DNA from 2 places in the Ruegeria sp. CDSA246 genome. Region 1 is predicted to be linked to the other one. Evidence: riboswitches for the same ligand, from Rfam matches in the RefSeq annotation. Region 1 holds a riboswitch; the other holds the start of a gene.
What was found. A riboswitch is a leader RNA that binds a small molecule or an ion and turns the genes downstream of it on or off. The one in region 1 is predicted to bind thiamine pyrophosphate.

Region 2: it holds a riboswitch for thiamine pyrophosphate, as region 1 does, so the genes downstream of both, thiB (thiamine ABC transporter substrate binding subunit) here and thiD (bifunctional hydroxymethylpyrimidine kinase/phosphomethylpyrimidine kinase) in region 1, are expected to answer to the same signal.

Annotation. Positions count from the first base shown of each region.
Region 1 is NZ_JBXWPD010000002.1:288,019-293,152, reverse strand. It holds gene dnaJ (molecular chaperone DnaJ) at 1-895, shown strand, start outside; TPP riboswitch at 1,025-1,130, shown strand; gene thiD (bifunctional hydroxymethylpyrimidine kinase/phosphomethylpyrimidine kinase) at 1,176-1,979, shown strand; gene AC2FI9_RS04250 (FAD-dependent oxidoreductase) at 1,976-2,953, shown strand; gene thiS (sulfur carrier protein ThiS) at 2,937-3,131, shown strand; gene AC2FI9_RS04240 (thiazole synthase) at 3,135-3,899, shown strand; gene AC2FI9_RS04235 (thiamine phosphate synthase) at 3,896-4,492, shown strand; gene AC2FI9_RS04230 (HesA/MoeB/ThiF family protein) at 4,489-5,134, shown strand, end outside.
Region 2 is NZ_JBXWPD010000003.1:65,420-70,553, reverse strand. It holds gene AC2FI9_RS05015 (HalD/BesD family halogenase) at 1-131, opposite strand, end outside; gene AC2FI9_RS05010 (enoyl-CoA hydratase) at 607-1,371, shown strand; gene AC2FI9_RS05005 (CBS domain-containing protein) at 1,691-2,179, shown strand; gene AC2FI9_RS05000 (ArsB/NhaD family transporter) at 2,204-3,568, shown strand; TPP riboswitch at 3,706-3,811, shown strand; gene thiB (thiamine ABC transporter substrate binding subunit) at 3,845-4,825, shown strand; gene AC2FI9_RS04990 (thiamine/thiamine pyrophosphate ABC transporter permease ThiP) at 4,801-5,134, shown strand, end outside.

The DNA.
Region 1 (5,134 bases):
ATTTGGCGGACAGGGCGATTTCTCCAGTGCCTTCTCGGACGTGTTCGATGACCTGTTCGGCGATTTTATGGGTGGTCAGCGCGGTGCTACCGGGGGTGGTCGACGGGCCGCGCGCGGGTCAGACCTGCGTTACAACCTGCGTGTAAGCCTGGAAGAAGCATTCTCTGGCCTGCAAAAGACGATCAACGTGCCTGCTGCCGTGGCCTGCTCGGCCTGTGACGGCTCGGGTGCGGAAGGCGGGGTTGAGCCCACAACCTGCCCGACCTGTTCGGGCATGGGGAAAGTGCGGGCGCAACAGGGCTTTTTCACAGTTGAACGGTCGTGCCCGACTTGTTCGGGTCTGGGTCAAATTATCAAGAACCCCTGTAAATCATGCGGCGGCGCCGGGCGCGTCGAAAAAGAACGCGCGCTGTCGGTCAACATTCCGGCCGGTGTCGAAACCGGCACACGCATCCGTCTTGCGGGCGAAGGTGAGGCCGGGATGCGCGGTGGCCCCCCGGGCGACCTGTATATTTTTGTCGAAGTTTCGGACCACAAGCTGTTCGAGCGCGACAGCGTAAACCTGTATTGCCGTGTTCCGGTCAGCATGGCCAAGGCAGCGCTGGGCGGTTCGATCGAAGTGCCCACTATCGACGGTGGCCGGGGTCGCGTGCAAATTCCGGCTGGCAGCCAGTCAGGACGTCAGATGCGCTTGCGCAGCAAAGGCATGCCCGCCCTTCGCGGCGGTGGCGTTGGCGATATGTTCATCGAACTGGCCGTCGAAACCCCGGTCAATCTGACCAGCCGTCAAAAAGAGCTGCTGCGTGAGTTCGACGATCTGGGCGAAGATAACCATCCGGAATCAAAAAGCTTTTTCTCGTCCGTCAAGTCATTTTGGGACGGTATGAAGGGCTGAACCTGCACACCTGAACATCAAACAGAAGCCGGTCCGTTGAGGCCGGCTTTTGCATTTCATAAGTCCAGATTGACCGTAATCTGCACCAAAATTGGCCCTTGATTCCCCCGCCATCCCCTGAGAGTGTCGCCCCAACCGTTGGGGTGCCCTGTTTGGGGGCTGAGAGGCGTGAATGCGCTAACCCATCGAACCTGATCCGGGCAATACCGGCGTAGGGAACGGTCTTTTAGTGTTTAGACGTTTTCCATGCCCGTTGCCCATTTTGAACCGGAGCAACGACATGGCACCCATTGCCTTAACAATCGCAGGATCTGACAGCGGCGGAGGGGCTGGAATTCAGGCTGACCTCAAGGCGATGTCCGCGCTTGGCGTTTACGGGGCCAGCGTGATTACCGCAGTGACGGCGCAGAATACTCGCGCAGTTACGGCGGTGCATGGCATCCCTCTGGACGTAATTGTAGCCCAGATCGAGGCTGTTCTGACCGACCTGGATGTTGGTGCGATCAAGATCGGAATGCTGGCGACCCCTCAGATCATCCAACGTGTCGCAGATAGTATCGCCGAATTTGATGGGCCGGTAGTTTTGGATCCGGTCATGATCGCGAAATCCGGCGATGCCTTGCTGGCAGAAGAGGCGGTGCAAACCCTGCGCGACGTATTGTTGCCGCGCGCGACGGTGTTAACGCCAAACCTGCCCGAAGCAGCCTGCCTGCTGGGCTCTGAGTCTGAGGACAGCCTCGAACAGATGATCGCACAAGGGCAAGATCTGTGTGCACTTGGCGCTGGTGCGGTTCTGATGAAGGGCGGTCACGGCAAGGGTGACATCTGCCATGACATATTGATCTCACATTCGGGCGTGATTGCTCAGTTTCAAGCGCCGCGCCAACAGACCCGCAACACCCACGGAACCGGGTGCACGCTGTCCTCATCCATAGCGGCCGGGTTGGCTAAGGGCCTTTCGCTGCCCCAGGCCGTGGCGCAAGCACATGACTATCTGCAAGGCGCCATCGCTCAGGCTGATGCTCTAAAAATCGGACAAGGTCACGGGCCTGTTCATCACTTCCATCAGGTTTGGCCCGCGTGACCGTCTGGTCGATCATAGGGGCAGGTGTGGCCGGGTTGGCCGTTGCTTCCGAACTTGTCGCGCGCGGGGCCAAGGTTCAGGTGTTTGATCCCGGTGGTGCACCTGGGCCGCATGGCTGCTCCTGGTGGGCGGGCGGAATGTTGGCACCTTGGTGCGAGTATGAAAACGCCGAGGAACCTGTCCTGCGTCTGGGGCAATTGGCAATCGACTGGTGGGCCAAACGCACTCAGGTCCACAGGCGCGGCACACTGGTTGTTGCTAACCCACGGGATCTGCCGGATCTGCGTCGTTTCGCCCGCAGAACTGAGGGGTTTTCTGAAGTTGATGACAGAGAAATAACCTTATTAGAGCCTGATCTGTATGGTTTCAAAAAAGGTCTCTACTTTGCTGCGGAAGCCCATTTGGATCCGCGTCAGGCCTTGCTGGATCTGTCGCACCAGCTTCAGGATCACGGTGTTGAATTCCATCATGCGTGCGCTCCGACGGGATTGGACAACGCCATTGATTGCAGAGGTCTGCACGCGCGCGAATACCTGCAGGACTTGCGCGGCGTGAAGGGTGAGATGCTGGTGATACGGTGCCCAGACGTGACACTGACCCGGCCTATACGCCTGCTTCATCCACGCGTGCCGCTGTATATCGTTCCACGCGGCGACGGCGTCTACATGCTGGGCGCGACAATGATCGAATCCGAGGATAGCAGCCGAATTACCGCACGCTCGATGCTTGAGTTGCTGAGCGCAGCCTACGCCCTGAACCCCGCCTTTGGTGAGGCTGAAGTGTTGGAAACCGGCGTCGATCTGCGCCCCGCTTTCCCCGACAACCTGCCGCGTATTCGGCGGCTGGGACCGACAATCTATGCCAACGGCCTCTACCGCCACGGCTACTTGCTGGCCCCTGCACTGGCCAAGGGCGTGGCTGACCTAGCGTTGGACAACAAACATTCGGAGATGGTCGATGAAGATCGTACTTAACGGCGAGATGCGCGACGTGCAGGCCGAAACTCTTTCCGGCCTTTTGCAGGAATGCGGGTTTTCGGGCCGGGTGGCGACGGCTGTGAACGAGGGTTTTGTGCCTTCGAGCCTGCGCAAGGCCCGTAAAATCAAGGATGGCGATCGGATCGAAGTCGTCGCCCCGATGCAGGGGGGGTGAGCGATGAAGACCGTCTACGGCACATCACTGCCGAACCCGCTGATGCTGGGCACCGCGCAATATCCAAGCCCTGCAATCTTGGAACAGGCATTTCGGGACAGCGGGGCCGGGGTGGCCACCGTATCTTTGCGACGCGAAGCAGGCGCAGGACAAACCTTTTGGCAGATGATCCGCGATCTGAGCGTTCTTATCCTGCCCAACACAGCGGGTTGCCATACGGTGAAAGAGGCTGTGACCACCGCCCATATGGCACGTGAGGTGTTTGACACCAAATGGATCAAGCTGGAACTAATCGGGCATACCGACAGCCTCCAGCCCGACGTGTTCCAACTGGTCGAGGCCGCGCGCATTCTGACCGAAGACGGGTTCGAGGTGTTTCCCTATACCACGGACGACCTGATCGTGGGTGAGCGCCTTTTGGCGGTAGGGTGTGAGGTTCTGATGCCTTGGGGCGCTCCGATAGGCTCGGGCCGTGGTTTGAACAACGAATACGCCTTGCGCGCAATGCGGGCTGAGTTTCCCGAAGTACCACTGGTGATTGACGCAGGTATCGGCCTGCCCAGCCACGCCGCTCATGCGATGGAGCTTGGGTATGATGCTGTTCTGCTGAACACTGCGGTGGCACGGGCCGGTGATCCCGCAGCAATGGCCAAGGCGATGAAGCTGGGCATCGAGGCCGGGCAATTGGCCTATCAGGCCGACCCGATCGAAGCGCGCGATATGGCCGAACCCTCGACCCCCGTTATCGGAAAGGCGTTTTTGTCATGAAACTCGACCGGTTTTACCCAATCTTCGACCATTCCGACTGGCTGCGCCGGATGCTGCCTCTGGGCGTGAAACTGGTGCAGTTGCGGATCAAGGACCAACCGGATGCGGTCGTGCGTGAACAGATCGCGGTTTCGCGGGATCTGTGCCGTGCGCATGGGGCTGTTCTGGTGGTGAATGACCATTGGCAGGTTGCCATCGACGCAGGCTGCGACTGGATTCATTTGGGACAAGAGGATCTGGATGACGCAGATCTGAAGGCGATCCGACGCGCAGGGCTGAAACTGGGTGTCTCGACCCATGACGATGACGAGCTTGAGCGTGTTCTGGCCATGACCCCCGATTATGTCGCGCTTGGTCCCGTCTACCCAACGATCCTGAAAAAGATGAAATGGGAACAACAAGGCCTGCCGCGTGTCACTGAATGGAAAGCGCGCGTGGGGGAAGTCCCTTTGGTCGGTATAGGCGGGATGAGTGTGGAGCGCGCGCCGGGGGTGTTGCAGGCCGGGGCGGACATTGTCTCAGTCGTGACAGACATCACCTTGAATGCAGACCCAGAAGCCCGCGTACGTGCGTGGATCGAGGTCACTAAATGAGCCGCTACGCCCGTCAGATGATCCTGCCGGAGGTCGGCGCCCGTGGACAGGCCCGCCTATCCGGCGCGCGGGTTCTTGTGGTGGGGGCCGGGGGGCTGGCAGCGCCGGTTTTGCCTTTGCTGGCTGGTGCTGGGGTTGGATATTTGACCATCGTAGACCCCGATGAAGTCGCCCTGTCGAACCTCCCTCGCCAGACCTTGTTTGGCGAGGGGGACTGTGGCCGTCCCAAAACCGAAGTCGCGGCTGAGCGGTGTCAGGCCTTAAACTCTGAAATTACGATCTCCACGAAAAATCAGGCTCTAACCAATCTAAATTCGCAACGATTTGCCTCACAAGTCGATGTCATCCTCGATTGCGCAGACAGTTATGCGGCAAGCTATACGCTGTCGGATACGTGTCGCGCGCTTGGCAAACCGCTGATAAGCGCCTCGGTCCTAGGGTTGTCCGGCTATGTCGGCGGTTTCTGCGGTGGTGCCCCATCTTTGCGGGCGGTTTTTCCCGACGCGCCGGGCAGTGGTGCAAGCTGTGCCACGGCTGGTGTGTTGGGTCCGGTCGTCGGAATGATTGGCGCGATGCAAGCGCAAATGGCGCTGAGTGTTGTTCTCGGGATGGACCCTTCGCCACTTGGGCAGATGGTTCAGT
Region 2 (5,134 bases), on a different contig from region 1:
CGAACAAAGCCAGGCAGGTTGAAAAGTCCATTCTCAGAAAGATCGGCTTTGCAGCGTTCGATCAGGCTGTGCCAGGCCATGCTGCCCGGCTGGTCCAGCGGATACAAATCCAAGTTTATGACATCACGCATCTTCGACCCTCCCTTCCTGTTATCCTAAGCAGGGCTTGAAACAGGGTTTTATCAATGGATAGCCTTTTTGGGGAGCATAAGAATTTCAAAAGCTCTGACCAGAAACGGATTGCCCGGCGGAAAGCGCCCGTTCCTGAGGGCGCTGGTTCAGTAGAAATGACGGCGATGGATTTAAAGTCGGAGACCCTCACCAGGATGAGCATGTCGCCGATCCCTTTGCGGCAGGATTACCGGATAGCTTACGCAAAAAGACGTAGATCTCCTCCAGATGTAAAAAAAGTCGTGGCTGCGCTGCAAAGTTAAGGCACCACTGAATTCAGCGGTGGGGATCAATCTGGCACACTCGCCCGGCGACGTGAGGTAACCGCCCTGATTTGTTGACGCAGGCTATTTGCCCGCATACGAACTTGCCCACATGCAGGAAACCCACAGCCGACGCGGCACAAATTCCGCCGGACATCCAAGGAATAACGCCATGAGCGAACATATCATCGTCAGCACTCAGGATCGCGTCACCACAGTCACGATTTCTCGCACAGACAAGAAAAACGCGATCACTTTTGCCATGTATACTGCGATAGCTGAAGCCATCGAAGAATACGGTCAAACTGATCATGCCCGGGCGCTGGTCATCACTGGTGAAGGCGATATGTTCACAGCCGGGAATGACCTGCAGGACTTTATGACAGGGGGCCTTCCGGCGGGTGACGTTGAAAATCCGATTATTCGGTTCCTGAATGCGATCCGGGATTGTCCGAAACCCCTGATCGCCGCAGTCAACGGTTCTGCAATTGGTGTTGGCCTGACCATGCTGCTGCACTGCGATCTGGTCTATTCCGCGAACAGCGCTTCATTCAGCGCTCCATTTGTCCAACTGGGTCTGGTGCCCGAGGCCGGTTCTTCGATGTTGCTGCCTGCGTCCCTCGGCATGGCTGTCGCCAATGACGTCTTGCTGGCGGGGCGGGTTCTGACGGCATCCGAGGCCCTGAACCACGGGTTGGTCGCGCGCGTCTTTGCCGACGGTGAGTTGATGAGCGAAGTCCAGGAGATCGCAAAAGCCATTGCAGCCTCATCCCCAGTGGCGCTCAAGCAGTCCAAGGTCCTGATCCGCAATCAGCGTGACGAAGTGGCCGGACACATGGCCGCAGAAATCAAGATCTTTGCCGCGCAGCTACAATCCCCGGATTTCGCCGAAAGCGTTGCGGCCAAACTGCAAAAACGCGCACCGAATTACAGCTGACCTGCGCCTTTGAGGGACTACGGCTTTCCTCGCCTCGAAGGCAGCCCCGGTTATTTCGGAAACGAAAGCTGAGGCACAAAACGCCTCTGACGCAAACCCAAGCTGAAACCAACCTTCCGTTATTGGCCTGCATCGCGAATAACGGAAGGATAACAACTTAATTTCATTACCGGGCTGGTCAATTCCGCCCGGCAATGGAATCAGTGCACATCAACAAATTTTGATTCGCCCTGACACGCTTTAACAAGCCGAAAAGGGCGTGCCCTGTGGCTGTTGGATGGCGTTTCACCCGATAGCCGCGTGAAGTCAGAGGAAAAGCATGGGCCTAACCTGCTATGACGTGATGGTGCCGCCTGAGGTACAAAAGACCATTCTGCCGGATGAAAGCATCGCCACGGCTTTCAACATCATCAGGGGCAGCCGGGCACGGTTTCTGCCTGTCGTGGCCGAAGACGGGACTTATGTTGGCGTCTTTACCGCCCCGACGCTGCTGAAACTGATTCTGCCGAAGGCGGCTACAATCGGTCTAAATGATGATGCGTCGCGCGTCGCGATCGACTCGCTCAGCTTCATGAATCTGACGCGGGATGATTTCGAACAACAGATGGAGCGGCTGAAGACCGAAAAGGTTCGCGACAACATGTCGAGGCCCTCGAACATCCCTGTCGCTGCACCTGATACGCCGGTGATGGAAGGTATCTTCCTGATCTACAAATTCAAACGGCACGTGATCCTTGTTGAGCCCGAAACCAACCGTTTCGTTGGCACCGTAAGCGCCAACTCGCTTTTGGATCGCGCACTCAGCTAACCCTATACAAACCGGACTAAAACCTTGGCTACGCATTCGACGTCACACGGAGAGGCCGCTCTCTCTGTTCCACAACTATTGGGCATTGATCCGCTTTGGATCGCGACCGGAATTCTGATTTTGGTGTATGCGGTCCTGATCACCGAAAAGGTTAACCGCGCCATTCTGACGATGCTGGGCGCGTCCCTGATGGTCCTGTTTGGCATCATCAATCAGGAACAGGCCGTGGCGGGTGTGGACGCCAACACTCTGGCACTGCTTATCGGCATGATGGTCATCGTGGGGATCACCAGCAAATGCGGATTGTTCCAATACGTAGCGATCAAGGCCGCAAAAGCGGTGAAAGCCAATCCAACCGGCATCCTCATCATGCTGACGCTGATTACGGCGGTGTTCTCGGCCCTGCTGGACAACGTGACGACCGTTTTGCTGATCGCCCCGATTACGCTGCTGATCACTGAAGCCCTGGAAACGCGTGTGTTCCCGTTCTTTGTCGCCGAGATCCTGGCCTCGAACGTGGGCGGAACAGCGACGCTGATCGGTGACCCACCCAACATCATCATTGGCTCGGCCGCAGGGCTTAGCTTCAACGATTTCGTGGTGAACCTGGCGCCTATCTCGGCCATATGTCTGGTTGTCCTGACCGGCATTATTTACCTTATGAACCGCAAGGAACTGGCCCGCATTCCGAAATCGGCCAGCGATCGGATTATGGGGTTCAACGAATCCGAAGCGGTTACTGATGTAGTCTTGATGATCAAGTCTCTGGCCGTTTTGGCTCTGGTTTTGCTGGGGTTCACGCTGGGGCACAGCTACGGCATTCAGCCGGGTACGTCAGCGTTGGCCGGTGCGGGCCTGTTGATGCTGCTGGCCTATGGCCACCAAAGCGGTGAAGAACAGTCGGAGTCGGTTCACCACATCTTTGGCGAAGTTGAATGGGTCACAATCTTTTTCTTCGGTGGGCTGTTCGTCATCGTTGCCGGTGTCGAACATGTTGGACTGCTGGCATTCTTCGGTGAGAAAGTGCTGGAGCTGACCCAAGGCGACATGATGTGGACCGCGTTCTTCATCTTTTGGGCCTCCGGCATTTTGTCCGCAATCCTCGACAACATTCCTTTCGTGGCAACGATGATCCCTCTGATCGAGTCCACCGCAGACACGTTCGGCGGCAAGGACGCGATTGAACCCCTTTGGTGGTCGCTGGCGCTTGGGGCCTGTCTGGGCGGCAACGGTACACTGTTGGGGGCAAGCGCCAACCTTACGGTGGCTGCTTTTGCGGAAAAGGCCAAGCAGCCCATCGGCTTCATCGCCTTCGCCAAAATTGCATTCCCGATCATGATCCTCACCCTGATGATCGCGAACGTCTATATTTGGCTGCGTTACTTCTGACCTATGGCCCTTTGAACCAAACGTATTACAGGTTCAAAGGGCGTCCGACTCCGGACAGGTTTACTTGCCCGCATGTGACACGCACCGCGCTGAGGCACCGAATTTGGTTGTCTTTCTAGCCAATCCCCCCTAGTGACGGCCTCACCTCGGGGAGCACGGCCTGCCGCGCTGAGATGCTTATCAAGCGAACCCGTAGAACCTGAACCGGCTAGAACCGGCGGAGGGAAGGGTTTCGGTTTCATCCATCCTTGCCCTCTCGCCGCAATGGAGGATGACATGAAACATCTGCTAATTGCTGCGGGACTTCTGAGTGCAACTACGGCCATCGCTGCCGACAAGCCTCAGCTAACCGTTTACACCTATGACAGCTTTGTATCCGATTGGGGCCCCGGCCCGCAGGTCAAAGAAGCCTTTGAGGCAACCTGCGACTGCGAGCTGAACCTCGTGGGCGTCGAAGATGGTGCCGCACTTTTGTCGCGTGTCCGGCTTGAGGGTGAAAACTCTGACGCCGACGTCGTGCTTGGTCTGGATACCAACCTGATTGCAGCGGCCCGGGAAACCGGCCTGTTTGCGCCCAATTCCGTCTCTGCCGACTTCGCGCTGCCGATCGAATGGACCGATGACACGTTCACACCGTATGACTGGGGCTACTTCGCCTTCGTTCACAAAGCGGATGCGACAGCGCCTGCAAACTTCCGGGAACTGGCGGACAGCAACACCAAGATCATCATCCAGGACCCTCGCTCGTCCACACCAGGTCTGGGTCTGCTGATGTGGGTCAAAGCGGCTTATGGTGACGAAGCACCCGAAATCTGGGCAGGTCTTTCCGACAACATCGTGACCGTCACCAAAGGTTGGTCCGAGGCATACGGCCTGTTCCTTGAGGGCGAGTCGGACATGGTTCTCAGTTACACCACATCTCCGGCCTATCACCTGATCGCCGAGGATGACGGCAGCAAGGCCGCGTCCGCTTTTGACGAGGGCAACTATCTGCAAGTTGAGGTTGCGGCAAAGCTGGCCGCGACGGATCAGGCCGAACTGGCGGATCAGTTTTTGCAGTACATGGTCTCGGATGCGTTCCAGCAAATTATTCCGACAACCAACTGGATGTACCCGGCCGTAACCCCGGCAGAAGGTTTGCCTAAAGGGTTTGACACCCTGACAGTGCCGGCAAAGTCGCTGCTGTTCTCTCCCGATGAAGCCGCCGCCGTGCGGGATCAGGCCCTGGCAGAATGGCAGAACGCGCTCAGCCAGTAAGCCTATGGCCCGGTATCGGTGCGGCAGCTCTGGTCGCCGCGCTGATCCTGGGCACTCTTGCGGCGGTTGCACTGCGTGCTGAAACCAGCGGCGGGTTCACTCCCGCCGACTGGGCTGCGCTGCGGTTCACGCTGACCCAAGCCACACTGTCCGCATTGTTCAGCGTGGTGTTGGCCGTGCCGGTTGCGCGGGCTTTGGCACGTCGGAGGTTCCCCGGCCGACGGGCTTTAATTGCGCTTTTGGGCGCGCCCTTCATCCTGCCGGTCATCGTTGCCATTCTGGGTCTGCTGCAAGTCTTTGGCCGGTCGG